Regions from separate parts of the Propioniciclava sp. LT432 genome, predicted to be linked through region 2. Evidence: predicted binding sites of a transcription regulator. Region 2 holds the regulator's gene; each other region holds the start of a gene.

Evidence for each region. Region 2 encodes LexA, which represses DNA repair genes until DNA is damaged. Its sites were predicted from a motif close to TCGAACANNTGTTCGA; they were not measured.
Region 1: AC5YDV_RS08570 (DUF222 domain-containing protein) is a predicted target of LexA. The motif match lies at 7,297-7,312, and genes of this name have one in related genera.
Region 3: dinB (DNA polymerase IV) is a predicted target of LexA. The motif match lies at 3,157-3,172, and genes of this name have one in related genera.

Annotation. Positions count from the first base shown of each region.
Region 1 is NZ_JCAKNE010000013.1:400-10,041, reverse strand. It holds gene mptB (polyprenol phosphomannose-dependent alpha 1,6 mannosyltransferase MptB) at 1-1,210, opposite strand, end outside; gene AC5YDV_RS08605 (Lrp/AsnC family transcriptional regulator) at 1,253-1,756, opposite strand; gene AC5YDV_RS08600 (4Fe-4S binding protein) at 2,016-2,915, shown strand; gene AC5YDV_RS08595 (hypothetical protein) at 2,912-3,256, shown strand; gene AC5YDV_RS08590 (sensor histidine kinase) at 3,263-4,366, opposite strand; gene AC5YDV_RS08585 (response regulator) at 4,363-5,064, opposite strand; gene groL (chaperonin GroEL) at 5,186-6,790, opposite strand; gene groES (co-chaperone GroES) at 6,802-7,098, opposite strand; gene AC5YDV_RS08570 (DUF222 domain-containing protein) at 7,344-8,360, shown strand; gene AC5YDV_RS08565 (IS4 family transposase) at 8,637-9,642, opposite strand, start outside.
Region 2 is NZ_JCAKNE010000001.1:58,446-68,087, forward strand. It holds gene AC5YDV_RS00280 (hypothetical protein) at 22-588, opposite strand; gene AC5YDV_RS00285 (ATP-dependent DNA helicase) at 718-2,709, shown strand; partial or broken gene AC5YDV_RS00290 (hypothetical protein) at 2,713-2,973, opposite strand; gene lexA (transcriptional repressor LexA) at 3,084-3,893, opposite strand; gene AC5YDV_RS00300 (hypothetical protein) at 4,115-4,483, shown strand; gene nrdR (transcriptional regulator NrdR) at 4,738-5,235, shown strand; gene AC5YDV_RS00310 (vitamin B12-dependent ribonucleotide reductase) at 5,289-8,144, shown strand; gene AC5YDV_RS00315 (NucA/NucB deoxyribonuclease domain-containing protein) at 8,578-9,642, shown strand, end outside.
Region 3 is NZ_JCAKNE010000004.1:61,963-71,604, reverse strand. It holds gene AC5YDV_RS03070 (DNA polymerase III subunit alpha) at 1-286, shown strand, start outside; gene AC5YDV_RS03065 (nuclear transport factor 2-like protein) at 482-700, opposite strand; gene AC5YDV_RS03060 (hypothetical protein) at 973-1,287, shown strand; gene AC5YDV_RS03055 (glycosyltransferase family 2 protein) at 1,438-3,066, shown strand; gene dinB (DNA polymerase IV) at 3,187-4,359, shown strand; gene AC5YDV_RS03045 (SCO2097 family morphological protein) at 4,427-4,780, shown strand; gene AC5YDV_RS03040 (transglutaminase TgpA family protein) at 4,808-6,961, opposite strand; gene AC5YDV_RS03035 (DUF58 domain-containing protein) at 6,958-8,175, opposite strand; gene AC5YDV_RS03030 (AAA family ATPase) at 8,183-9,145, opposite strand; gene mraZ (division/cell wall cluster transcriptional repressor MraZ) at 9,315-9,642, shown strand, end outside.

The sequences.
Region 1 (9,642 bases), on a different contig from region 2:
CGACGAGCCTGAAGAGGGACGGGTCGTGCCCCAGCCAGGCGAGCAGGTCGCCGCCGAACTGGCCGAGGATCGCGAACGGGGCGGGTGTGCCGGCGGCGCCCATCAGGGTGAGCCAGGCCGTCCAGCCGAACCCCTTGCCCGAGGCGAGACTGATGAGGACGAAGGCGACCACGGCGAGGACGGTCACCCCCGCCGTCCGGACGCCGTACGTCCACAGTCGGCGCCCCGGCGGGAGCGCGCGCAACTGGGCGATGACCGGCAGCCCCGCCACGGCGAGGACGGTGAGCCCGCCCTGCTGCTTCAACGCCATCGCGACGCCGACGAGGACGGGCGCCAGGACCCACAGCAGCGCGGTGCGACTGGCCCCCCCGGACCGGACGCCGATGACGGTCACCCAGATCGCCAGCAGCGACGCCCCCACCATGAGCGCGTCGTTGTGCGCCCCGCCGATGAAGTGGACCAGCAGCAGCGGGTTCAGCAGCCCCCACCAGAGCGCACGGTCGGCGGCGAGCCCCTCCGGCTCCGCGTCGAACGCGGCCTGCCGCTCCTCGCCCCCGCGACCGCGGAGCAACCCGAGCGGACGCAGTTGCTCCGCGATCCGCGGAACGGTGAAGGCGATGACGGCCACGCCGAGGATGGCCGGCAGTCGCATGGCCACGAACGACCAGTAGTCGTCGTTGCCGGTGAGCGCGACGACGGCCTGGTTGACCAAGAGGGTGAGCGGTGGGTAGGCGACGCCGGTCCCCCGCCACAGCGCGTCCACGGACGGCGCGAAGGGACCGCCCGCACTGCCGAGGCCGTCGGCGTAGACCGAACCACCCTGGTTCTCGATCCAGCCCGAGTCGGCGTACAGCACGGCGTCGCCCGACAGGACGGGCGGGGCGAGCAGGAGCGGCAGCGACCACACCGCGAGCAACAGGCCGGGCCGGGCGATGGCGGCCCGCCCCGCGTGCGGGCGCAGGAACCACCACAGCACGCTCAGGGCTACGCAGCCGAGCACGATCACCACCCGGTTCCACGGCATGGGCAACGCTGTGCCGACGGCCATGACCCAGGGTTCGAGCCACCCTCGGGTGTTGAAGGAGAACTCCGGATGGGCCGATCCCCACGCGACGAGGGTGCTCGCCAGCATGCCGACCAGTGCGGCGGCCCCCCACGGAATGCTCGGCCGGGGGCTCGTCAGGGTGGGGACGGATCGGCGCTCGGTCACCGGGTCAGCCTAGTGAAGGCCCGACCAGGACGCGCCCAGCGGTCATCCCCGGCCCCCGTCCCGGCGGGATGGCCCGGCCGTCGTCGTGCCGCGGTGCAGCAAGGGCCGTACACGGTAGGGGATCACCTCGCGAAGGTAGACGCTCGTGGACGTGCGCAGGATCCCGGGGCACAGGCGGATCTCCTCGGCGACACGGTAGAGGTCGTCGGGATCGCGGGCCACAACGTGGCACAACAGGTCGATGTCGCCGGCCGGCGCGTGGCACTCCAGCACCTCGGGTACCCGTCGGAGCGCGGCGACCGCCTCGTCCAACTGGTGCTGGTCGAGTTCCGCCGACACCGTCGCGTGGAGCCCGTAGCCCAGCGCCGACGGAGGGACGAGCGTGCTCGTCAGGCGCAGGACGCCCTCGGTGCGGTAGCGCTCCAGACGGTTCTGCACGGTCCCGCGGGCGAGCCCGGTGCGCTGCGCCAGCATGAGGACGGTCATGCGCGGATCTCGGTCGAGTTCGAGCAAGAGGCGACGGTCGATGTCGTCGAGCCGGTTCATGGGACCTCCTCGGTCGTCCTGACCAACCCGACCACCCCTGCCCGGGCTGAGTTGATCAGATTGACCAGCGTGCGTGATGTTGATTGTGCAGGAAGTCCACCGTTTGGTGAAATGAACACCACCAAGCGCGAGGCCCCCACGAGGAGCTGGACGCTCTCCCCCAGCCCGGCGCGCCACCCTTGCGCCGGGCGGGGGGATTTCACACACGCTTCACACACGCTCCACGGGCGCCACATCCGCCGTCCCTAGCGTGACGGCCATGACGACCACGAGCCGCCCACACAAGGGCCTGACCAAGGCCCAGCGCCGCACCCGGGGCATCCGCAACCTCCGCCTGGCGCGGGCCGCCACCCAACTCGCCATCAGCGCGTTCATCCTGGTCGCGGCCGCCCGCCACAGCCTCAACGAGGACGCCGGTCAACCCTCGGTGGACGCCCTGTGCCCCTTCGGCGCGGTGGAGACCCTGGTCACCCTCGTGACCACGGGCCAGTTCATCTCCAAGACGCACCCCTCCAACATCGTCCTCGGGCTGGCCGTCCTGGCCGCCACCCTGCTGGTCGGCAACGTGTTCTGCGGCTGGATCTGCCCGTGGGGCGCGATCCAGGACGGCCTGAGCTGGGTGCGGCGACGCCTCGGCCTGAAGGCCTGGGAACCGCCCGCCCGCGTCGACAGGGTGATGCGCTGGGGCCGCTTCGTCGTCCTGGGTGTGGTCATCTACTTCAGCGTGACGACGGCGAAGCTGTGGTTCGCCGACTACGACCCCTACGTGCAGGCCTTCGGCCTCCAGTGGCTGTTCAACATCGGCGAGGCGAGCGCGGTGGGCCTGACGATCGTCGCGGTCGTGCTGGCCGCGTCCGTGGTGGTCGACCGGTTCTGGTGCCGGTACCTGTGCCCGCTGGGCGCGGTGTTCTCGGTGGTCGGCCACCTGAGCTTCCTGCGGATCCGCCGGTCGGCGTCCACCTGCACCGACTGCACGCTGTGCGACCGCCCCTGCCCGGTCGGCCTCACCGTGTCGAAGTCGTCGCCGAAGGTCAGCACCGACTGCATCGGCTGCATGGACTGCGTCACCACGTGCCCCGTCAAGGGAGCACTCCAGGTGAGCGGCCCCGTGTTGCTCGGGGCCCCGGTCCGCACCGGAGCGACGGGAGGCCGGCGATGAGCTCGCTGCGCCTGCGCTGGATCGCCCCGCTGATCTTCCTGGCGATCATGTTCGGGGGTGTCGGGATCGCCCAGGCCACCGGCCAGTGGGTGACGTCCGGACGCCAGATGGTCGTGGCCGAGCAGAACCTCACCGCCGACGACCTCAAGGGCTGGATGACCCTGCAGCAGGCGGCGGACGGCCTCGGCATGCCGGTGGACGACCTCATCACGCTGGTCGGGGCCCCCGAGGGGGCCGACGTGTCGGCCGGCACCAAGTTCAAGGACCTCGAGGAGCTCGTGCCCGGGTTCGAGCTGAGCTCCTTCCGTGAGGTCGTCCGCGGCGCGGTGCCGGAGCGGTGACGCCGCTCAGCGCCGGGGCATCGGTAGCGCGAGGGTGAAGGTCGCGCCTCCCCCGAGCCCCGGGCTGGACGCCGTGAGCTCGCCCCCGTGCAGGCGCGCGATCGCGCGCGCGATGGTCAGGCCGATCCCCGAACCGGACTCGCCCCGTGGCCCCCGGCGGCCCGGCACGCGGTAGAACCGTTCGAACACCCGCTCGAGGTCCTGCTCGGCGATCCCCTCGCCGGAGTCCTCGACGATCAACAGCGCCCTACCGTCCTCGGCGCGACACGACACGGTCACGCTCCCGCCCGGGCCTGTGGCCCTGATCGCGTTGCCCACCAGGTTGGTGACCACCTGGGCCAGGCGGTCCGCGTCGGCGTCGACCGGCAGGGGGTCGGCGCCGGGCCGGACGCTGAGGACGAGCCCGCTGTCCTCGGCCTGCGGGCGCAGTCGCTCGGCGGCGTCCGAGGCGACGGTGCGCAGGTCGAGGCGTGCCCGCTGTACGGCGAGCCGGTCCTCCTCGACCCGGGAGAGTGCCGACAGGTCGTCCGAGAGGCGGCGCAGCCGGCGCGTCTCGACCTCGAGCCGGCCCAGGCGCTCGGCGTCCGTGGTCAGCACGCCGTCGATCATGCCCTCGACGTAGCCGTCGATCACGGTCAGCGGCGTGCGCATCTCGTGGGCCACCTCACCGAGCAGGCGGGTGCGCCGCGACTCGGTCTCGGCCAGCGTCGCGCCGAGGGTGTTGATGTCGTCCGACAGGCGGGCCAGTTCGGTCTCGACGGGGCGGCGGACGCGGACGTCGTAGTCGCCGGCCGCCATGCGCCGCGTGGCCTCCCCCATGAGGCGCAGGGAGCGACCCAGCCGGAGCGCCACGACGACGCCCAGGGCGGCCGCGACGACGACACCCGCGGCCGCGCCCGCCAGCAGGGCCTGGTCCACGGCCAGGGCGAAGTCCTCACGCAGGCCCATCCCGCCGCTGGCACCGGGTCCTCGCGCGCCGGCCTGGGCGCGTCGGAGCGAGGCGTCGAACAACCCGGGCGCCAGCCAGCGCACGACGAGAAAGGTGGTGAGGGCGGCGACCAGCGCCACGGCCGCGTGGCTCAGGACCAGGCGGACCGGGAAGCGCCTCATGACCGCCTCGGCAGGAACTTGTAGCCGACCCCCCGGACGGTGCCCAGGTAGCGGGGGTGGGCGGCGTCATCCCCGAGGGCTGCGCGCATGCTCCGGATGTGGACGTCCACGACACGCTCGTCGCCGTAGAAGTCGTAGCCCCAGACCTTCTCCAGCAGTTGGGCCCGCGAGAACACCCGACCGGGGTCCTGGGCGAGCGCCAGCAGCAGGTCGAACTCCAGGGCGGACAGCTCGACGGGGCGGCCCGCCACGGTGATCGCGCGGGCGCGGGGATCGATGCGCAGGTCGCCGAAGGTCAGGGAGGGATCCTGCGGCGCCTCCGGTTCGGCGGGGGCGACGCGGCGCAGCACCGTGCGGACGCGGGCCACCACTTCGCGGGGGCTGAACGGCTTGGTCACGTAGTCGTCTGCCCCCACGCTGAGCCCGACCAGCTTGTCGACCTCCGCGTCACGTGCCGTGACGAGGATGACGGGAACCTGGGAGGTCGTCCGGATGCGCCCGAGCACCTCCAGGCCGCCCAGGTCGGGCAGCCCGACGTCGAGCAGGACGAGGTCGATGGCGGGGTCCGCCGCCAGCAGCGCCAGCGCGTCCGACCCGGTGGACGCCTCGGCGACCTCGAACGCATCGTTGGTGAGGTACGCGACGAGCACCTCCCGAATGCTGTCCTCGTCGTCGACCACGAGGATCCGCTGCCTCATCCCGCCCCTTCCCCGCACGGTTGGTCAATGCCTCCGAGGCTACGCGCTCGCGGAAAGGATCGAGGCCCCCACGCCGTGCGTGGGGGCCTCGAACGCCTTCGACGGAAGCCGTCAGGGCGACTCAGTGGCTGTGGCCGTGGTCGTCCTCGGAGTCCTCCGGCTTCTCGACCACGAGGGTCTCGGTGGTGAGCAGGAGCGCCGCGATGGACGCCGCGTTGGACAGCGCGGAACGGGTCACCTTCACCGGGTCGATGACGCCGGCGGCGACCAGGTCGCCGTACTCGCCGGTCGCACCGTTCCAGCCGTAGCCCGCACCGAGCTCCTTGACCTTCGCCACGACCACGTAACCGGCCTCGCCACCGTTCTCGGCGATCCAGCGCAGCGGCTCGACGAGGGCCTTCTCGACGATCCGGACGCCGGCGAGTTCGTCACCGGTCTTGCCCAGGCCGTCGGACAGGACGGAAGCAGCATGGATGAGCGCGGAGCCGCCACCGGCGACGATGCCCTCCTCGATGGCCGCACGGGTGGCGCTCACGGCGTCCTCGATGCGGTGCTTCTTCTCCTTCATCTCGACCTCGGTCGCGGCGCCGACCTTGATCACGCACACGCCACCGGCGAGCTTCGCGACACGCTCGGAGAGCTTCTCGCGGTCCCAGTCCGAATCGGTGCGGGCGATCTCGGCACGCAGCTGCTCGACACGACCGGCAACGGCCTCGGCCGAACCGGCGCCGTCGACGATGGTCGTGTTGTCCTTGGTGACGACGACGCGACGGGCGCGGCCGAGCACCTCGAGGCCGACCTGGTCGAGCTTGAGGCCGACCTCGGCGGCGACGACCTGGCCACCGGTGAGGATCGCGATGTCCTCGAGCATGGCCTTGCGGCGGTCACCGAACGCGGGGGCCTTGACGGCCACCGAGGTGAAGGTGCCACGGATCTTGTTGACCACGAGGGTCGACAGGGCCTCGCCGTCCACGTCCTCGGCCACGATGAACAGGGTGCCGTTGGCGCCGATGACCTTCTCCAGCAGCGGGAGCAGGTCGTTCATCGAGCTGATCTTGCCCGAGTTGATGAGGATGTACGGGTTCTCCAGCACGGCCTCCATGCGCTCGGCATCCGTGACCATGTAGGGCGACAGGTAGCCCTTGTCGAACTGCATGCCCTCGGTGAACTCGAGCTCGGTGCCCAGCGTGTTGGACTCGTCGACGGTGATGACGCCGTCCTTGCCGACCTTGTCGAACGCGTCGGCGATGAGCTCGCCGATCTCGGAGTCGCGGCTCGAGATGGTCGCGATGGACGCCATGTCGGAGGCGGTCTCGACCGGCTTGGCCGCGTCGGCCAGCGCGGTGTTGACGGCCTCGACGGCCGCCTCGATGCCCCGCTTGATGCCGACCGGGTTCGTGCCGGCGGCGACAGCGCGGAGGCCCTCGTGGACGAGTGCCTGGGCGAGGACGGTCGCGGTGGTGGTGCCGTCACCGGCGACGTCGTTCGTCTTGGTGGCGACCTCCTTCGCGAGTTGGGCGCCGAGGTTCTCGTAGGGGTCGGTGAGCTCGACCTCCTTGGCGACGGTGACGCCGTCGTTGGTGATCGTCGGGGCGCCCCACTTCTTGTCGAGCACCACGTAACGGCCCTTGGGGCCGAGCGTCACCTTCACGGCGTTGGCGAGGGCGTCGACGCCACGCTCGAGCGAGCGACGCGCTTCCTCGTCAAACTGAAGGATTTTTGCCATTTGTTGTGTCCTTACTTGGAGACGACGGCGAGGATGTCGCGGGCGTTCAGGAGCAGGTACTCCTGGCCGTCGTACTTGACCTCGGTGCCGCCGTACTTGGAGAAGATGACGACGTCGCCCTCGGCGACGTCGAGCGGGACGCGGTTGCCCTTGTCGTCGATGCGGCCGGGGCCGGTCGCCACGACCCTGCCCTCCTGCGGCTTCTCCTTGGCGGTGTCGGGAATGACCAGGCCCGAGGCGGTGGTGGTCTCTGCCTCCAGGGGCTGGACGAGGACGCGGTCCTCGAGCGGCTTGATCGTGACGGCCACGATGGTGCCCTTTCTTCGTACGTACGGGCCCTCAGGTGGGGACCCTTGGTGGAATCCTTCGATGCCCGCCCAGGACGTCGTCGCGGTGCCGCCTTGGGCTGGCAGACTCGATGGTCGAGTGCCAACCACGACTCTATCCACGCGTTGGCACTCGTTCAACCCGAGTGCTAACGGGCTTGGAGGAAGTTTTCCACAATTTCGTTCTTCTGTTCGATTCTGTCGGGGGCTGCCCTTAGGTTGGGGGCATGGACGAACTCACCGGGCTGGCCCTCGCGGCGGTCGAGCAGGCGCTCGACTCGCTCGCCGGCGCCTCCCGGTCCGGGGTGCCGGCGGCGGCGCGGTTGGCGCTGGTGCGCCGGGCGCGCGTGCTGGCCGACCGCATGGACGCCTTGGCCGCCGTCCTGCTCGCCGAGGCGGACGCCGCGGGCTCCTCCCTCGCGGCAACAGGCACGCCGACGACGAGTTGGCCCTCCCTCGACGGGGCCAGCACGAGCCGCGAGGCGGCCGGAGAGCTGTTCGCGGCGGCCGACGTGAGCCGGCACCCGATCGTGGCGGACGCCGCCCTCTCCGGACGCCTCGGCGTCAGGCAGGCGCGGGCGGTCGCCAAGGGGGTGGACGCGTTGCCCGAAGGCTTGGACGAGGCCCAACGCGAGCGGGCCCAGCGCCTGCTGGTCGAGCGTGCCGCGCGCGAGCCGGCGAATCGGGTGCCCTCGCTGGTGAAGGGGGTGCTCGCCGAGGTCGCCCCCGAGGCCGTCCCCTCGCCCGAAGCCGAGCAGAGCCGGCTTCAGGCCCAGGCGAAGCGGGCTCGGTCGCGGCGGTCGCTGGCGTTCCACTCGGACGGTGACGGGGCGGTGACCTTCCGGGGGAGCCTTCCCGACGCGGACGCCGCCGGATTCGTGCGGATGATCGAGGCGCTCGTGGAGGATCGCCGGGCCGGCCGAGACCGGGCCGCGGATCGGCGTGATCCCCTTGCCGAGACCCGGACGCCGGAGCAGCGCCGCGCCGACGCCCTGCTGATGCTCGTGCGCCAGGCCGAGAACGGCGGCTCGGTGCCGCGCATCGCCGGCGATCGGCCCCGCGTGGTGGTGACCATGCGGGAGGCCGACCTGCGCGAGCGGGCCGAGCAGGCGGGCGTCCTGTCGTCGGGGCAGCAGATCAGTGCCGGTGACTGCGCCGGCTGTGCTGCGACGCGGACCTCCTGCCGGTCCTGCTCGGCGAGCATTCCGAGGTGTTGGACGTCGGCCGCACCCAACGGCTGGTGACGACGGCGATTCGGCGGGCGCTGAGCGTGCGCGACGGCGGGTGCACCTTCCCGCGGTGCACCGCCCCCGACAGCCAGTGCGACGCGCACCACATCGCAATGCCGTTAAGTTAGCTGGGGCTGGCGAGTGTGGATTCGTGGTAGGTGTTCCTGCTTTATTCCGCGGTGTTGTGCACGTTTTGTGTTGTGGTAGGCGGCGAAGTGTCGCTTGACGACCCGCGGGTAGCTCCTGTGTCGTCGGGGAGGATTCGGGTGCGTTACGAGTTCGTCGACTATTTCATTCAGGATCGAGGGGGGAAAGTTCCGCGCCGCTGGAAATGTGGCGTCGGATGATTCTGAGAGCGCGAACGAACGATAATCGGTCGGGGTCGATCTCGGCGAGGTCGGAAGCGTTATGCACAAGTTTTCGGATCGCGTAGTGCGCCAGGAGGAGTCCCCAGATCTCTTGTTTGACAAGTTCGGGTGAGCGAGACCGTAGGACCCGGCCATGCGCGATCTGGTGGACCTCGATCTCATCAAAGACGTTCTCGATTTCCCAACGTTCGTGATAGAGGGCGGCGATTTCATCGGCGGGATAGCGGTCGTGGTCCAAGAGAGTGGTGATAATGCGGTACGTCGCCGAAGACCCCTCGATTGTGTATTCGACGACCCGGCAAGCGGTACCGTTATCGAGTAGCCACTGATGCTCGGCCCGCTTGTTATCGCGCCCATGGACGCGGGAGGATTGCCTCACTGCGCTTTGACGTGCGGGCGCCAAAAGGACGGACAGATACGATCCGTCGGGGTATTCGGTGATGGGGGGAAGGTTCAGGGTGCTCGCGACACGAAACGCGGCGTCCACCTTGCCCGCGATCAGCAATTCCCAGATCTTGTACGAGTAGAAGCCACGATCGGCAAGCAGGAGCGTTCCTTGCTCTAGCCGGCCGACCAGCCGCTCAGCCAGCGGCCGTTCGCTGGAGCCGAGGTCACCGATCACCGCGTGCGTAATGGCGTGAGTCCCACACTCGGCAACCGCTACCACCTGCACGCGCGGGAACACGCTGGCCCCACGTCCTCCCACGCTATAGCCGAACGTGGCGGCGTTGCCCGGCGACTCAGGAGCGTCCAGCACCACTCCATCAATAGCCATCACGCGTTGCCCGTGGAACCACGCCGACGGCGTCGCTGAGGAAGCCAAAGGCTGGGCAACACGCTCGAAAAGTAACTTCATGGGTTCTTCACCCAGGCGGGCCCGGGCCTGCGTGATTGCACTGGGCGTGGGAACATGCCAACTGGATAACCAT
Region 2 (9,642 bases):
TCTGGACCAACGGGACGCCACTCAGTACGAGCCCCACATCCCGTAGGGACGGTGGAGCGCAGCAGGGTAGAGCCTGTCGATGGCCTGCTCGGCATCTGTCCAGTCGACTCCCTTGGCGACGAGGCGGGCGATGAGCGCGCTCCCGACGCGGTGCGTGAGGTGCCGACCTATGACCTCGGCGTGCACCTGTGCCGCGAACTCGGTGTCGGCCCAGGCGTCACCGAACACCGCCACGGCCACGTGCACGACCTGCTCGTCCAGCAGCCCCGCCAACCCCTTGTACTCGGGGCGGACGATCGGAACCGGCGGCGGCTGGAGGAGCATGACCTGCCTCCAGTCGTGGTCCGGATCCTCGAGCACTTCGCGTAGGCGCGGCAGGAGACGATCCAGCGGACACTTCCGCTCCTGCACGGGCAGGAGGAGCCGCAGGCGGGCGTTCATGCCCTGACTGCCTCGTCCGAACTGGGCGGCGAGCTCCTCGAGTGCGGCGCCGGCCCTGACGGCGGCGACGAGCTCGGCGAGCGATTCATCGGTCCACGGGACAGGCTTGGTCGCGCGGGGCGGGGTGGGCGTTGGGTGCAGGGACATGGGCTCCTCCTTCTCGGCGTCAGGACGATGGGCGGAGGGGACGTCCTTCCGTCATCGGAGGTGTTGTCCGCGTGTTGTCCGTCGGGCCGGTGGAACGAGCGGGTGCGGTGGTGAAGTAGCCTCGGACGGGTGCCCAGCCGAACCGACCAGATCCTCGACGCCGCTGTCGAGGCGATCGGCGGCGCCCCACGCGAGGGTCAGGTGGCCATGGCCCGCGCCATCGACCACGCGTTCGTCGAGAAGGAGCACCTGCTCGTCCAGGCTGGGACGGGCACCGGCAAGTCGCTGGGTTACCTGGCGCCGTCGCTGGCCCACCTGGCGGAGAACCCGAGGGGTCGCGTCGTCATCGCGACGGCCACCTTGGCACTGCAAGCCCAGCTGGCGAGCAGCGACATCCCGGCCGCCGTCAAGGCGGCGAGCAAGGTGACCGGCGGCGAGATCACCCACGCGGTCCTGAAGGGTCGAACCAACTACGCCTGCCTCCACCGGGCGCTCGACGGCACCGGGCGGGAGCAGGAATCCCTGCTCGGCGGGGAGGATCTTGTTGACGGCCTCCGTGCCGGCCGGGCGGACGCCGCGTCCGTGCTGGGCGCGGAGGTGCTGGCGTTGCGCGAGTGGGTCGAGGAGGAACTCGAGGCCGACGGCACCGGAGACCGCGACGACGCGCCCACACACACGGCCGCCGCGTGGGCTCAGGTCTCCATTCCCGTGCGCGAGTGCCTGGGGACCACGTGCGCCTTCTTCAACCAGTGCTTCGTCGAGCGTTCCCGCGAGACAGCGCGGAGCTCGCAGCTGGTCGTCACGAACCACGCCCTGCTCGCGATCGACGCCATGCACGGCAACACCGTCCTCCCCGAGCACGACCTCCTCGTCATCGACGAGGCACACGAACTGACGGCACGCGTGACCGGCGCCGCCTCGCACGAACTCAGTCCCCAGCAGCTGGAGCGGGTGTCCCGCCGCTGCACGACGCACTTGGAGGACGACGACCTCGCCGTGGAGTTCGCGGACCTGGGGGACGCGTTGGGGAAGGTGCTGGCCGACGCCCGCCTGGAACGGATCGAAGACCCGGATTCACCCGTCCTCACCGTCGTCGCCCACATCCGCGACGTGGCGCGGCGGGTGGTGAGCGCCCTCAAGTCGGAGGACCCCGACGCGAAGCAGGCCGCGGCCGCCGCCAAGGAGGTCTTCGACATCGCGGAGGCGATGGGAGCGCTGAAGGACACGGACGTCCTCTGGGTGAGCGAGCGCGAGCGCTTCGGTCGCTGGCTCGTGGTCGCACCGCTGGACGTCGCGGGCCTCTTGCGCGAGAAGGTGCTGTCGAACACGACCACCGTCCTCACCTCGGCCACGTTGAAGCTGGGTGGTGACTTCGAGGCGGCCGCGGCGTCCGTCGGGCTGCGGCGCAACGAGCGCGTGCTCGACACCGAACCGGAGGAGCGCACCGGGTTGGAGTGGCGGGCTCTCGACGTGGGTTCGCCCTTCGACTACGCCCGACAGGGGATCCTCTACGTCGCTCAGCACCTGCCCAACCCGCGCCGCGAGGGCATCACCCCCGAGGCACTGTCGGAGGTCGCCGAACTCGTGTGGGCGGCGGGTGGCCGCACGCTGGGACTGTTCGCCTCACAGCGGAACGCCGAGGCCGCCGCCCGGCACTGCCGCGCGGAACTGCCGAAGATGACCATCCTGTGCCAAGGGGACGCGCAGCTGTCGGAACTCACGCGCCGCTTCATCGCCGAACCCCACACGTGCCTGTTCGGGACGCTCAGCCTCTGGCAGGGCGTGGATGTCCCGGGGGAGACCTGCCAACTCGTCATCATCGACAAGATCCCGTTCCCCCGGCCGGACGAGCCGCTCATGCAGGCCCGCCAGAAGGCGGTGGCGGACGCCGGCGGCAACGGCTTCATGGCCGTGGCCGCCAGCCACGCCGCCCTGCTGCTGGCGCAGGGGTCCGGACGCCTCATCCGGCGGACGTCCGACCGTGGCCTGGTCGCTGTCCTCGACCCGCGGCTGCGGACGGCTCGCTACGGCGGCTACCTGCGGGCGTCCATGCCGGGGTTCTGGTCGACGACCGACCGCGAGGTCGCCGTCAACGCGTTGCGGCGCCTCGCCGGCGCGTGAGGCTCACTCACCCCACGCGAGGGCGGCCGCCGGTGGAACACGGGACGCCCGGATCGATGGCAGGACGGACGCCAGCCAGCCGGCCAGCAGCGCCACCGCCGTGATGAGCGCCAGGCGCAGCCACGGGATCGTCGGCACCACATCGGCCTCTGCCGCGAGCAGCGCCGCCACGCCGGCGAAGCCGTACAGCGACCCGAGCAGCAATCCCAGCACCACCGCAACAGCGGCGAGCAGGACCGCTTCCCACCCGAGCGCGAACCCGCACGTTCGCGGCGTGCTCGCCGAAGGTCATCATGAGGGTGACCCCGTCGATGAGCTGGAGATCCTTGCCCGCGAGGAGGACGCCGTTGCCGAGCCCGTCCACGGTCGGGGAGTCAGACGCGGCGCAGGACCGCGGTCACCTTGCCGAGGATGGTTGCCTCGTTGCCGTCGATGGGCTCGTACGCCTGGTTGTGGGGGAGCAGCCACACCTGGCCCGGGGTCCGCTTGAACGTCTTGACGGTCGCCTCGCCGTCGATCATCGCCGCGACGATGTCGCCGTTGTTCGCGTCGGGCTGCTGGCGGACGACCACGTAGTCGCCGTCGCAGATCGCGGCGTCGATCATCGAGTCGCCCTTGACCTCGAGCAGGAACAGCGTGCCCTCGCCGACCAGGTCGCGCGGCAGCGGCAGCACCTCCTCGACGTGCTCCTCGGCCAGGATCGGACCGCCGGCCGCGATGCGCCCGACCATGGGCACGTCGACCGATCGGGAGACGTGCACGTCCTCACCGAAGCCGGACGCCGGGGGCGCGGCCCCGGCCGGGGCGGGGGAACCGGGAGTGGCGGGCCTCATCGAGTCGGGGAGGTGCACCGCCAGGGCGCGGGGACGCTTGGGATCACGCGTGAGGAAGCCCTTGCCCTCGAGGACCTTCAGCTGGTGGGTGACGCTGGACGGGGAGGCGAGGCCGACGGCATCGCCCATCTCGCGGATCGTGGGCGGGTAGCCGCGGGACTCGATGGCCTCACGGATCGTCTCGAGGATGAGTCGCTGTCGGATCGTCAGGCCGTGAGAATCCTCCGGCCCGTCGGGGAGTTGGCGGACCTTGCCGATGCGCGCGATCTCGTCATCGGTCGGGCGCCCGCGCCGGGTCTGCCTGGGGATGGGCCGCTTGCCGCCGCCCCGCTTGTCATCCGTCGTCGCCATGGGCTCACGGTAGGACAATCCGACGCATCATTCAAACACATGTTCGGGTGTGTCCGGCGCGGTGTTGTCGCGGTGCGGGGGAGGCGTGCGCAGAAATTGTCGGACCCGGCTGGGACGGTTCTGGTGTCGTACGAAACGCTGAACACCTGTGCGAATGGTGCTTGCAATCGCAGGAGTGTTCGATAATACTGGTCGAACAGATGTTCGAAGAAGGAGCAGCCATGACCGCCGAGTTGCTGGACTACACGACCGGGGCCGACGTGGTCTCGCGCCGCATCCGAGCCGCGCGCTCCGCTTCGTCCGTGCAGGCCACCGGACGCCCTGCGAGCGCCCGTGCGGAGGAGCGGTGGGGTGCCCAGGCCCGCGCCTGTGAGGTCTCGCGTCCGGCAGTCGCGCTCGCCGCGCCGAGTGCCACGCGCCGGCTGGAGTGGACCCCGCGCGGTGTCGCCGTCCTGGTGCTGCTGGTGGCTCTGGTCGTCGGCATCATGGTCGCCACGCTGGTCGGGGCGTTCCTGGCGGTGAGCAACGAGCCGATGCATGCCGGTGCGTCCTCGGTGGTGGCGCTGGCCGCGCCCCAGCCGGCGAGTTGACGACTGGCGAGGGCCCCGGGGTCGCCGAGCGCGACCACCGGGGCCCTTTGGTCGCTTTGTGTCAATGGGTCGCCGTCCTGGGAAGACACCCCGGGACAGGGTTGCTTTGTGCTCAGGAGGCGCCTAACCTCTACATGTAGTAGTTACATCGTTGTTTTTCGTCCACAGCTTGTGGTCGTTCACCCACACGATGTACACGGTTCGTCCACATGTTCCTCCACAGCGGGGGGCGTTGCCGAGGGGAGGTGGGGTCGATGTACTGCCCGTATTGTCGGTTCACCGATTCTCGCGTCCTTGACTCGCGTGTCGCGGAGGATGGTAGTTCCATTCGCCGTCGCCGCGAGTGCCGGTCCTGTTCCAAGCGGTTCACCACCCTGGAGCAGATGCAACTCGTGGTCGTGAAGCGGTCCGGCGTCATCGAGCCGTTCTCGCGCGAGAAGGTCGTCACCGGCGTCCGGAAGGCCTGCAAGGGTCGTCCGGTCACGGAGGCCGACCTCGCCAAGCTCGGCCAGAAGGTCGAGGAGACCCTGCGAGCGAGCGGTTGCGCCGAGATCCCCGCCGACGACGTCGGTGTCGCCATCCTGGGCCCGCTCCGTGATTTGGACCCCGTCGCGTACCTCAGGTTCGCGTCCGTCTACCAGCACTACCAGTCGGTCGAGGACTTCGAGGCCGAGATCGCCCGGCTCCGAACCGCTGGAGCCGGCGACGAGTCGATCGCCGTTCCGGCTCAGACCGCCGAACAGCTGTTCTGAACCAGCCGCCGCGCGCGGTTCGCGCAGACAACCATCACCTCAGGAGGAGAGAAGTGACCGAGACCAAGCAGGCACCCCGCCGGCCGGCGGCCAAGCCCAAGGGGCTGACCATCGACCGCGTGTACACCACCGAAGGCGTCCACCCCTACGACGAGGTCACCTGGGAGCGTCGCGACGTCATCCAGACCAACTGGAGGACGGGCGAGAACGTCTTCGAGCAGCGTGACGTCGAGTTCCCCGACTTCTGGAGCCTGAACGCGTCCACGATCGTCACCACCAAGTACTTTCGCGGCGCGCTCGGCACCGCCCAGCGCGAGAACAGCCTCCGGCAGCTGATCGACCGCGTCGTCGGCAAGTACACCGAGGCCGGCCGCGAGAACGACTACTTCGCCACGGACGCCGACGCCGAGGTCTTCGAGCACGAGCTGACCTGGATGCTCCTCCACCAGGTCTTCAGCTTCAACTCCCCGGTGTGGTTCAACGTCGGCACCAAGAGCCCGCAGCAGGTCAGCGCCTGCTTCATCCTGAGCGTGGATGACTCGATGGAGTCGATCCTGAACTGGTACAAGGAGGAGGGCTTCATCTTCAAGGGCGGCTCCGGCGCCGGCCTGAACCTCTCCCGGATCCGGTCGAGCAAGGAGCTGCTGTCCTCCGGCGGCACCGCGTCCGGCCCGGTCTCGTTCATGCGCGGTGCGGACGCCTCGGCGGGCACCATCAAATCCGGCGGCGCGACGCGTCGTGCGGCCAAGATGGTCGTCCTCGACGTCGACCACCCCGACATCGAGGAGTTCATCGAGACGAAGGCGCGCGAGGAGGACAAGATCCGCGCCCTGCGCGACGCAGGCTTCGACATGGACCTGGGCGGCAAGGACATCGTGTCCGTGCAGTACCAGAACGCCAACAACTCCGTCCGGGTGAACGACGAGTTCATGAAGGCAGTCGAGGACGGCGCCCCGTTCGGCCTGCGCGCCCGCATGACCGGCGAGGTGATCGAGAAGGTCGACGCGCGCGAGCTGTTCAACAAGATGGCCAAGGCCGCGTGGGAGTGCGCCGACCCGGGCATCCAGTACGACGACACCATCAACGCCTGGCACACCAACCCCGAGACCGGCCGCATCACGGCGTCCAACCCCTGCTCGGAGTACATGAGCCTCGACAACAGCTCCTGCAACCTGGCGTCGCTCAACCTGCTGAAGTTCCTCAACGACGACGACACGTTCGACGTCGCGAAGTTCGTCAAGGCGTCCGAGCTGATCATCACCGCGATGGACATCTCGATCACGTTCGCCGACTTCCCGACCGAGGCGATCACGCAGACCACCAAGGACTACCGCCAGCTGGGCATCGGCTACGCCAACCTGGGCGCGCTGCTGATGGCCATGGGCCGCGGCTACGACTCCGAAGGCGGCCGCTCCTTGGCCGCCGCCATCACGTCCCTGATGACGGCCACCGCCTACCGTCGCTCCGCCGAGCTCGCCGCCGTCGTCGGTCCGTACAACGGCTACGCCCGCAACGCGAGCGCCCACCAGAAGGTCATGCGCAAGCACCAGGCCGCCAACGACGACCTCAAGGTCGTCGAGCCGAGCGACAGCCCGGTCCACCAGGCCGCCACCGAGCAGTGGGCGCAGGTCGTCGAGCTGGGTGCGAAGAACGGCTTCCGCAACGCGCAGGCGTCGCTCCTCGCCCCGACCGGCACCATCGGCTTCATGATGGACTGCGACACCACCGGCATCGAGCCCGACTTCTCCCTGGTGAAGTTCAAGAAGCTCGTCGGAGGCGGGTCGATGCAGATCGTCAACCAGACGATCCCGCGTGCGCTCAAGCGCCTCGGTTACCGCGACGAGGTCGCCGAGGCGATCGTCGCCTACATCGCCGAGCACGGCCACGTCGTCGGGGCGCCCGGCCTGAAGTCCGGGCACTACGAGGTCTTTGACACCGCCATGGGCGAGCGCTCCATCAAGCCGATGGGCCACGTCCGCATGATGGCCGCCGTCCAGCCGTTCCTCTCCGGCGCCATCTCGAAGACGGTCAACCTCCCCGAGTCGGCCACGGTCGAGGACATCGCCGACGTCTACCTGCAGGGTTGGAAGCTGGGCCTGAAGGCGCTCGCGGTCTACCGCGACAACTGCAAGGTCGGCCAGCCGCTGTCCGACGGCAAGAAGAAGGACGAGACGAAGGCCGAGGAGGCCCCGAAGCCCGAGGTGCGCGTCGAGTACCGCCCCCGCCGGCAGCGCCTGCCGAAGACGCGCACCTCGCGCACGACGTCCTTCACGGTCGGTGGCGCGGAGGGTTACCTCACCTCCAGCCAGTACGACGACGGACGCCTCGGCGAGCTGTTCCTGAAGCTGGGCAAGCAGGGCTCGACCCTCGCAGGTGTGATGGACGCCTTCTCGATCGCGATCTCCATCGCGCTGCAGTACGGCGTGCCGCTGGAGACCTACGTCCAGAAGTTCACGAACCTCAAGTTCGAGCCGGCCGGCATGACGGACGACCCGGACCTGCGCATGGCGCAGTCGATCATCGACTACGTCTTCAAGCGCTTGGCGTTGGACTACCTGTCCTTCGACGAGCGCTCCGAGCTCGGCATCTACACCGCCGCCGAACGGGCCCACTACGTCGAGACCGGCTCCTACATCTCGGAGGAGGACGAGGCGCAGATGATCGAGTCCGACTCCCTGCGGAACGACGCGGTCGACGACATGCGCTTCGACGAGTCCGGCCCGAACCAGCCGTCCCTGATCACGGCCGCCCCTGACCTGTCCGGCGCGCACACCACCGCCGAGCTGATGGAGCGGATCTCCGGCCACGCCGTCGATGCGCCGCTGTGCTTCACGTGTGGCACCAAGATGCGTCCGTCGGGCAGCTGCTACGTGTGCGAGGGCTGCGGCTCGACGTCCGGCTGCAGCTGATGAAGCGAGCCAGACTGACGTGATACAACCCGGTGAGAGGGTGCCGTCCAGTACGGCATCCCCTCACCAAGAAGTTTCCGGATCCGTGGGGAGTGTGTCGTAGCGCTGTCCACTCTCGTCTGCGGCGCCAGCTACCTCGGAGGAGGCGGCCACCGCGGCGACCGGCCGGCTGCGATCGACTCACAACTGGTCCTCCTGGGCCGGGTGGATGCTCCGCACCACCCGGCCCAGTGTGAGGCCACGGGCGCCCTTTCATTAATTAACGCCCCACGACAACTCGCTACGATTGCAATGAGCCCCTTGATCGGCACGCAAGTCGCGTGTTACTTTCTTCCCGCCAACCGGCACGCTGCGCAGCAACCCACCCCCCATGGCCTCCCGCAAAACCCTTTCTGGGCGGGGCGCCTTCGGCAGACACGGAGCCACTATGCACATGCGAAGCCTGCTGGGCATTCTTCTGATTGCCCTCATTCTCGGATTCACCCCCCTTTCCGGTGCCTCGGCGACTGAACCCGCCCCCGAGGAGTTCCCGACCGCCTTCGCGGCCGAGCCCGGCGGCGCACTCATCCCTCGCCCGTTCGAGAAGGTCTCAGAATTCCAGTCCGAAATCCCGGGCCTCACCCGCGCCGATTGCGAGAAGCGAGCCGCAGAAGCTCGTCGGCGAGGCGATTCGACGGTGACGGAATGTGTCAGCGTCGAACCCTCCAAGAGGCCAGCATCGCTCGACAACAGCCAACGCGAGATTCTCGCACTGGCGCTTGACGAGTGCTCACAGACGTCAACACCGAACACTGGTTGGTGGGCTGCCAACCGCCGGGAAGCTTGCTCACACCAGCAGTTCGACATTGTGGTCCTCGAGGTTCCCTCCGGGCGCCTCGTGGGCACCGCAAATATGCACGCGGTGCTGGACATGACGGCGCTCTCCGGCACCGCCGGCTGGGCATCTAGCGCGTACATGTGGGTCTGGAACTCGACCGGCATCGGCTTCCCCGAAAGCGCCTCACTACGCCTTTTCGGTTGCAGTGGCTGCACGGGCACCAGCACCTACACTCACCCTAGTTTCGACTCTTGGCGGGGGACCGGCTCCTTCAGCAAGGCAATGGCTCCGGGCGCCATTGAGAGCGGTCTCTCCGGCCGATGGGAGTTCACCCTTTCCTCGTCGAAGTGGTCGAACCGGAGCGTGATTGGAGACCTTTCGTTGGCTTCCTATCGCTGCGACAATGCGATCGGCAATCGCCTCCCAGGGTGCGTATTTTCCAACATATCCGCAATCGTGGGGTTCGCGCAGAGTCTCAACCCCTCGTTCGTTTGGCACATTTACCAGGCGCAGGTTTCTGGGCTCCCAGGCCGAATGTCCTCGGGGACCTACCTCACCCGCATTACGGACACCACGTTGATTGCAAGGAACGGCGCCACTGCCTGCCCCTCGAGCATTACTCGTCCGACCGGGTACCAGTGCGATGAGTATCCGTTCCGAAGCTCCCAGCAAGGTGCTTAC
Region 3 (9,642 bases), on a different contig from region 2:
CGAACGGCTCAAGGCGGACTGGAACGCGAAGTCCCAGGATCGGCCGTACGCCGACGGCGAGGGCGGGTCGCAGGGGGAGCGGGCCCGGCGCCGCGCCGATACCGAGCATGCCGGGGCGGCCGGCGGCATGGGGCAGCGCCGGGTGCTCATCCACCCCAGCGGGTTCGTGCAGTCGCCCTACACCGACGTCGCGCCGGCCGGCGAGTCGCCCAAGTCGGTTCCGCAGCGGTACGCCGACCCGGGCCGCAAGCTGTGGCACTCCAGTCCGGGGTCGTCGGGCCGCTGAGGCGTGGTGGCGCGAATGCGTCGAACGAGTTCGAACGGAGAGCTACGTCGTCACCCCCAGCTGTTGCATGAGGACAGGGATCTCGAAGTAGATGCGGGCCTTCTTGATGAGGTCATCCTCGAGGTCGTAGACCACGCAGATGGGGACCTTGATGTCCTTTCCGGTGGCGGGAATTCCCGCGAACTCGCCGATGTGCTATCCGATCACCTCGCCCTCCACCACGGCGCGCCCATCACCGATGACCGACCAATCGGTCGTGGCGGTCGCGTCGAAGGCGACATGGTAGAAGTAGTTGAGCATCGCTTGGACCCCTTCGGGGGTCTTGGTGTCCTCACCGGTGGCCATCATGGTGAAGACGACATCGTCCGCCATCATGCTGACGTCGGAGTGCTCCGAATCCCAGTATTTCTGCATGGTGCGCGTGGTGCCTTCAAGGGACACCTCAATCCTCGTTCAATTGTCAACCTTGGGGACGATTTGTCCCATTTTCCAGCGTACGCCGGGCCGGCTTCGTGCGAGGAAGAAAGATGGAGGGCGTTGATCGGATCACCAGGCTCCGCAAATGGAAACCTGCCCTGCTGCAAGTGCGCGCAACATTGCCGGTTCGAAGGTGCACTGCCCTAGCATGAGGGAACGTGAACACCGCCCCCGGGTACACGTCCCCCGTTCAAGCATCCCCTCTTCGCATGCGCAACCCCATCGCCGGCGGCGCGTCCGGTGCGATCGGCGCCCTGGTCCTCACGCTCGCCCTGTGGGTCCTGATGTCCGTCCTCGTGGTCGGCAACGCCCTGGCCGCCAGGGCGTTCGAGCACTGGGCCACCACCGTGGCGATCGCCGCCTACCTGACCCTGAGCACCCTCCTCACCTTCGCGACGGCCATGCACCTGCTCGCCCGGATCGGCGCCGCCCGCCGCTTCGCGACCCACGTCCCGGTCTCCTTGGCGGTGGCGCGGGCCACGGTGCGCGAGCGCCGCCCCTCCATCACCGTGCTGGTGCCCTAGTATCGCGAGGAGCCCCAAGTCATCCGCCGCACGCTGCTGTCGGCCGCGCTGCTGGAGTACCCCGACGTCCGCATCGTCCTGCTCATCGACGATCCGCCCCACCCCCCGCAGGGGTCCGGGGCGGCGTCCCTGCTGGCCGACGCCCGCGCGATGCCGGCGCGGGTCGAGGCCCAACTCGAGCCCGTCCGCCGCCGCGTGGAGGCCGACTACGGCCGGTTCCTGGAGGGTGGCCCGACCGGTGCGGCGAGGACGGGCGACCTGTGCGCCGTCAGTGACTGCTTGGCGGCCGTGGCGTCCGCGCTGCGGAACTGGGCGGTGGAGTGGCGGGCGGGCGACCACGGTGATCGCCTGTTCGCGGACGACGTGCTGCTCGCGCTGGCCCGGGAGTACGAGGCGGAGGCCGAGCGCACCGCGTCCGTCGCCTCGGGCGGCACGGTGTCGCGCGAGGCCGTGGCGTCGCTGTACACCCGGCTGGTCGACACCCTCTCGGTCCGGGTCACCTCCTTCGAGCGCAAGGCGTACGCGCACCTCTCGCACGAGCCGAACAAGGCGATGAACCTGAACTCCTACCTCAGCGTCATGGGTGGGCAGCTCGGCGACCGGCGGTTCCCGACGTCCGACTACGTGCTCACCCTGGACGCCGACAGCGTCCTCCTGCCCGACTACGCCCTGCGCCTGGTGCACTTCATGGAGCAGCCGGCCAACCGACGTGTAGGGGTCGCGCAGACGCCCTATTCCGCCTTCCCCGGTGCCACCAGCGAGCTCGAACGGATCGCCGGGGCGACCACCGACATCCAGTACCTCCTGCACCAAGGCATGACCCACTACGGGGCCACCTTCTGGGTCGGCGCCAACGCGGTGCTGCGCAGGGAGGCGCTGGACGCCATCGCCACCACGACGCTGGAGGACGGGCACCCCATCACCCGGTACATCCAGGACCGGACCGTGATCGAGGACACCGAGTCGAGCCTTGACCTGCTCGTCCAGGGCTGGTCGCTGCACAACCTCCCGGAGCGGCTGGCCTACAGCGCCACGCCGCCCGACTTCGGCTCGCTCGTCATCCAGCGGCGGCGGTGGGCCAACGGCGGGCTCATCATCCTCCCCAAGCTGGGCGAGTTGTTGCGCACGCGTGCGCGGCGCGGCGAGCGCACCCCGCTGCCCGGGCTGCTGCTCCAGTTCCACTACCTCACCTCGATGCCGGTCACGGCCACGGGACTGCTGCTCATGCTGCTGGTCCCCGCCCACCTCCTGGACGGGATCGTCGTGCCGTGGTTGGTGCCCCTCCTGGCAGCCCCCTACCTGGTGACGCACGCCGGGGACCTCGCCCGCAACGGGTACCGGGCCAGTGACACCTTCCGCGTGTACGGATTCAACATGCTGCTGGTGGCGGTGAACCTCGCGGGCGGATTGCGTTCCCTCCAGCAGGCGTTCAACGGGACGAAGGCACCCTTCCTGCGGACGCCCAAGATCGCCGACCGCGTGTCCGCCCCGCCGTACTTCATCCTGTTCCCGGCGGCGCTGGGGCTCCAGGGCCTGGTGGTGGCCCTCGTGGCCCTGGTCACGCTGGGGTCGCCCCTCGGGCTGTACGCCGGGTTCACCGCCGTCCTGACGCTGTACGGGTTGGGTGCCTCGTCGGCACGCGCAACGCGATCGATGACGTGGTGGCCGGGCTCCTCATCCGTGCCGGTCAGGTGCGGGCAGCGCTCGGGATCGGGCGGACGCGCGCGACAGCTGTCCCCGCAGTCGTGGAGCGCGCGCCAGCGGAGGGCGTCACGTTGACCGCGTGAGGCGCGATCCGGGCCGGGGTGGCCGGGCCGGGGTGGGCGGGGCTGCTTGACGAAGGGTCGGAGCCACGGCCTAGCATGTGATTCGAATCGGTGTTCGAATCTAGGAGGTGTCGTGCCTGTCCTCGCCCACGTCGACATGGACGCCTTCTACGTGGCCGTCGAGCTCCGCCGCCGTCCCGAGTTGCGGGGCAAGCCGGTGTGGGTCGGGGGCGCCAACCGCGGGGTGGTGCTGTCGGCGTCCTACGAGGCCCGCGCGTTCGGGGTCGAGGGGGGCATGTCGTCGACCCGGGCGCGTCGGCTGTGCCCCGAGGCGATCGCCATCAAACCCGACTACGACGCCTACGAGGCCGCCTCGGACGGGGTGTTCGCGATCTTCTCCACGATCACCCCGCACGTCGAGAAGGTCTCTCTCGACGAGGCGTTCCTCGACATCACCGGAACGCGTCGCCTCCTGGGGGAGCCGGAGGAGGTGGGGGAGCTCATCCGGGCGCTGGTGGCCGACGAGCAGGGCATTCCGTGCTCGGTGGGCATCGCGCCGACCAAGCTGATCGCCAAGATGTCCTCGAACAAGGCCAAGCCGAACGGGCTGTTCCGCGTCCATCCCGGCGAGGTGATCCCGTTCCTGCACCCCCAGGCGGTCGAGAAGATCTGGGGGGTGGGGCCGTCCACCACCGAGAAGCTCAACAAGCTGGGCCTCTACACGGTCGCCGACGTCGCGCACACGCCGAAGTCCACCCTGCAGCGGGCCTTCGGGGCGCGCGCCGGGGAGGAGTTGTGGGAGTTCGCGTGGGGCATCGACGGACGCCGCGTCGTCGCGACCGAGCCGAGCGACCGCAGTGTCGGCAGCCAGGAGACGTTCTCGAAGGACACCGACGACCTGGACCTCGTCCGCACCGAGTTGCTCCGTACCAGCGCGCGGGTGGCGTCGCGCATGCGCATGGCGCGCGTCGTCGGCCGCACCGTCACCCTCAGCCTGCGCTTCGCCGACTTCCGCACCGTCCAGAAGTCGCTCACCTTGCCCTACCCGACCGACGCCACCAATGAGGTGTACGCCGCGTCCCTCCGACTGTTGCGCGCGTTCCGGCTCGAGCGACCCCGACTGCGCCGGGTGGGCATCCGGGTCGAGCACGTGTTGGACGTCGACCAGGTCGCCACCCAACCGGCCCTGGACGAGCCTGATCGAGGGTGGCGCGAGGCGGAACGTGCGGCCGATGCCGCCATCGCCCGATTCGGGCCGCACGCGGTCTCGCGGGCCACGTTGACGAGACGGTCCGGTTCCGTTTGAGTCAGTGGGCGCCTACACTTGTCCCACATCCCTCACTGGGGTGCCGCCCACGAGGAAGGGAGGCGCGATGGCACTGTCCGACAAGGAGCAACGGCTCCTGGAGCAGCTCGAGGCCGCCCTCGCGGCTGAGGATCCGAAGCTCGCCAACACGCTCCGTGGTACGACGACGCGCAAGCTTCACCGTCGCCGGGCCGCGATCGCGGGGCTGGGCTTCGTGGTCGGTCTGGCCGCCCTCATCGGCGGCATGCAGATCACGTGGATCATCAGCGTCGTCGGTTTCGTCATCATGCTGGCGTCGACCGTTGTCGCCATCAAGTCGTGGCGTGTCGTGGAGACGCAGTCACATGGTCGACGGCCCGAGGACTCCGCGTTCACCGACCACATCGACGATCCTTGGCGACGAGGCGACGACGCCTTCTGACCTGCTCCTCGACGAACCGAACCGAGCTCAGCGCGCGGCCCTGCGGGGCGGCGCGTTGCTGCTTCCCGCACGCCGTCCCGTGCGTCCGCGCTCCTGCTCCGTGAGGGCGGCCGTGATGGCGACCACCTGGGGCTCCCACCGACCCGCCAGGTCGAAGTTCTCGCTCCGGTCGTAGAGCGCCCGCTCGGTGGCCGCAGCCAGGCCGCGCAGTGCCGCCGTCGCCGTCTCGTCGCCGCCCAGTGCGCTGACGAGGCGCTCCGCGGCGAACCGGGGGGAGCCGTCCGGCCACGGGAGTCGCAGGTCGGCGACCACCTCGCGCACCTCGTCCCACGCGGCCAAGGTGTCGGCCCGGGCATCGCCGGTGCCGGCCAGCCGCATTCGGCGACGGCGGGCGCGCAGCATGCGGGGCACCAGGAGCGCCGCCGCCCCGGCCACGGCGACGAGCACCACGAGCAGAACCGGAACCCAGGCCCCGAGGTCCACCTGAGGGCTCGACCCCTCGGGCGTGGGGGCGGGCTCCTCCGTGGGGATGACGTCCGCCGGAGCGGGCGACGGGCTCTCCTGGGCCGTCGCCGGAGCCGCGGTCGGTCCGGGCGTCCCCCCGGGCTGCGGGGCATCGACGCTGCCGGTCCCCGCGCTGCCGCGCGAGGGGGTGGGCTCGAACGCGACCCACCCCAGGCCGTCCAGCCACAACTCGGGCCACGTGTGCAGGTCCCGCGCGCTCACACCCCAGGTGTCGCCCTCCTGGGTGCCCGGGACGAAGCCCACGGCCATGCGGGTCGGAATGCCCACCTCCCGCGCCATGATCGCCATGGCCCCGGCGAACTGCTCGCAGTAGCCGGTCCGTGACCGGAACAGGAAGTCGTCGATCGTCGCGAGGCCATCGCCGGTGCCGGCCGTGACCGCCGTGGAGTAGGTGAAGTCCGGCGAGCGCAGGTACGCCTCGATCGCCTGCGCCTTGGCGCCCGCTGTCGGCGCGGCCGCCGTCACGGACTGCGCCAGCGTGCGGACGCGTTCGGGCACCTCGGCGGGCAGGCTCTGGGTGAGGTCGCGGTTGGGGCCTCCCGTCGACCCGGCGCCGGCGACCGCGGCGGCGTCCGGGCGCACCTCGAGGCTGCGCACCTGGTAGCTGATCCCCTGGGTGGCGCTGGTGCGCCCGCTGCCCGCCAGCGCCATCACGTCCAGCGTGTCCAGGGCGAAGCCCCACTGTCCGGGGGCCTCGAACGAGGTCGGGGCGTAGGGGACGGGGAGCCACTCGCTGGAGAAGTCTCCGATCTCGACGGACGTCGTCCGGACGGTCCCTCGCGGGGACCCGGGCGGCTCCGGCATCCGGCCCGTCGCGACCCGGACGTCCGAGAGCGCGAACCCGGCCGTCGACAGTGCGGGCAGGGTCGCGAGCTTGAGGTAGGTGCCCCCCGGGCTGTCGGTCCGGTACCGGATCACCACCTCGTCCGATCCCTGGACGAGGTTGCGCTTGAGGTCCAGCGACGGGTCTGTCATCTGGAGCGGCTCGTTGGTGGGACGCGGCTGGAAGGTCGGGACCAGTCGAGCCACGGCCCACGTCGCCCCGAGCGCGCCCACGGTCATGGCTGCCGCTGTCAGGAGGGCCGCCATGCGGGCACCCGGACGGTCGGCGCGACCCCACGGGCTCGCGGCCAGCAGGACCAGGACGATGCCGATCGCCAGCAGGACGAACTCGCTGAACAGGGTCGGGGTGGTGAGTCCGACGGCCATGACCAGGTACATCGCCACGAGCGGGATGGCGGCGACGCCGGGTCGCTCGGTGCTGATGGCCAGCACGTCCGCCGCGATCGCCAGCAGCGCCGGGCCGATGACGATGACCACGGTGGCCCCGGGGTGGGGGAAGAGGGGGGCCGAACTGCTCTGGATGAAGGCGATGCCCTCGCCGAGCAGGGCGGGAAGGCGCTCCAGGTGTTGGGCGCCGTTGGCCCAGGCGACCGCCCCCACGGTGCCGGCCACGGCCATCACGAGTTCGGCCACGGCCACGCTCGTCGAGGGCCACCGCAGGCGTCGCGCGATCCAGCCGGTCGCCAGCACCAGCACGATGACGACCCCCGCCGCCTGCAGGGCCGCCGTGTGGCGGGTCAGCTGCGTCCAGGGCAGCAGTTGCAGGGAGAAGGCGACCGCCAGGGCGAATCCGAGCCGCGTCTCGATCCTCATCGTCCCGCCCCCTCCGGGGCCCAAGCGCGCGCGATGTCCGAGGTCGCCTCCACCTCACGGACGACCCAACCGTGGTCCACCAGGACTGCGCGGCCGTCGTCGAAGGCGGGCCGGGCGTCGGCGTCCGGGGTCATGACGAGCGCGGTGCGCTCGTGGCGGGACGCCGTGGTCGCGGCCAGCAGGTCGGCGGTGCCCCGGTCGAGGCCGCCGAGCAGGGCGACGATGCGGTTCTCGGACGACGCCTGGGCCATGTGCAGTGTGGCCTCGTGGAGGTCCTGGACGGCGGTGACGTCGGCGTCCACCAGGGGGTCGAGCCACTCGGCGGACGCGGCGACCCGGTTCGCCGACACCTCGTGCCGGACGCCCTCGGCGTCGATGAGCGTGACGGAGTAGCCGTCCGACAGCAGCCGGAGTCCGATGGACGCCGCCGCCGAGACCAGCCACTCGAAGGTGGGGCGTTCGCCGCGGGCGTCCGGGTGGGTGGCCGCGCGCGAGTCGAGCAGCACCCAGGCGGTGGGATCCCAGGCGGCCTCCTCGCGGCGCACCATCAAGGTCCCGCTCCGGGCGGTCGAGGGCCAGTGGATGCGCCGGACGTCGTCGCGGGCCTGGTACTCGCGGACCAGGGCATCGTCGGGACCCGAGACCGCGGTCTGGGGGATCGGTGTCTCCCCGGTCACGCCGTAGGCGGCCGCCCTGCTGGCCGGCAGCGCCACGACGGCGGGCGTGACGACCAGCGGCGTGGGTTGCGCGATCCTGACGGTGTGGACCCAGAACCCCAGCACGTCGGTGAACCGGACGCGGAAGCCGTCCAGTGTGTGTCGCCCGCGCCTGCGCGCCCGGATCGTGTAGGAGGTCTCGGTGGTGGCACCCGGGTGGTCGGCGTGCAGGCGCGCATGGTGCGGCGCGCCCAGCAGGGCGCCCGGGTCGTCCTCGGCGATGACGTACCCGCCCGGGCTGGCGCGCACGGCGGTGGCCACGATGCGTACCTCGGCCGACTCGCGGACGCCGACCACGCCCGGAACGACCGTTCGCCTCAACCGGAACGCGGGACGCAGCACCAGCAGGGCCAGCAGGGTGACCACCGGCAGCAGCATCAGGAACAGGGCGGGCCAGACGGCGTCCTGGTTGCCCAGGGACATCCCGAACACCAGGACGACCGCACCCAGCCCCCAGAAGAGGAGGGTGCGGACGGTGGGGCGGGGGATCGGGGCCATGCCGTCCCTAGGTGCGCCGCGGCGCGGGGACCGCGGCCACGAGCGACGACACGACGTCCGCGGTGGAGGCCTGGGCCGTGTGGGCGCGATGGCTCAACAGGACGCGGTGGGCCAGCACGGGCACCGCGAGCGTCGAGGCGTCCTCGGGGATGACGTAGCCGCGGCCCAGCATGGCCGCGCGGGCGCGCGCGGCGCGCAGCAACTGCAGGCTCGCGCGCGGGGAGGCGCCGAGCCGCAGCTGGTCGGACGCCCGCGTGGCCGCGACCAGGGACACCACGTAGTCCTTCAGCGCGGCGTGGACGAAGACCTCCGCCACCGTGGCGCGCGCCGAGAGGATGCCCTCGGCGTCCGTCACGGGGCGCAGCGCGTCCAGCGGGTTGCTCGCCCCGTGGTGCTCCAGCATGTCGATCTCGGCCGCGCGGGTGGGGTAGCCCATCGAGATGGCTGCCATGAACCGGTCGCGCTGGGCCTCCGGCAGCGGATAGGTGCCCTGCATCTCGATCGGGTTCTGGGTGGCGAACACCATGAACGGGCGCGGGAGCTCATGCGTGGTGCCGTCGACGGAGACGTGCGCCTCCTCCATCGCCTCCAGCAGGGCGGACTGGGTCTTGGGTGAGGCGCGGTTGATCTCGTCGCCGATCACGATGTTGGCGAACACGCCGCCGGGCTTGAACTCGAAGCCGTGCGTCTGGGGGTTGAAGATCGACACGCCGGTGATGTCGCTGGGCAGCAGGTCGGCCGTGAACTGGATGCGGCGCACGGAGCAGTCGATCGACTTCGCCAACGTGCGGGCCAGCATCGTCTTGCCCACGCCGGGCACGTCCTCGATCAGGAGGTGACCACCGGCGAGCAGGACCACCAGGGCCATGTCCACGGCCTCGGCCTTGCCCTCGATCACGGACCCCACGGAGTCACGCAGCCGCCGGGCCAGCTCGGTCACCTCGGACACGTCGACAGCGGTGGAGTTCATCGTCACGCGCCCACACTACCGGCCGCCTCGAGGCCGGCACAGGAGGGGCGGCAGTGCCCCCGATGGCCCCCACGCGAACGAATATGGCGGCGTCCATTGCCCTGAGTGGGGGGAAGTGGGTTAAAGTGGGTCCAAGTGGAGGACGAGGGATGCTGGAGGGAGGGGTCCCATGTTCTTGGGCACCCACTTCCCGAAGGTGGACGACAAGGGTCGCTTCGTCCTCCCGGCGAAATTCCGGGACGAACTCGGCGACGGGCTGGTGATCGCGAAGGGGCAGGAGCGCTGTCTCGCGATCTACACCGTCGAGGAGTTCCAGCGGCAGGCGCAGGCAGCCATGAGCGGGCCCTCGACCCTGAAGGGGATCCGTGACTTCCAGCGCATGTTCGCCGCGGGGGCCTCGCAGGAGGTTCCCGACGGACAGGGACGCGTGACGATTCCGCCGGTTCTGAGGAACTACGCGGGACTGGACAAGGAGATCGCCGTGATCGGTGCGTTCA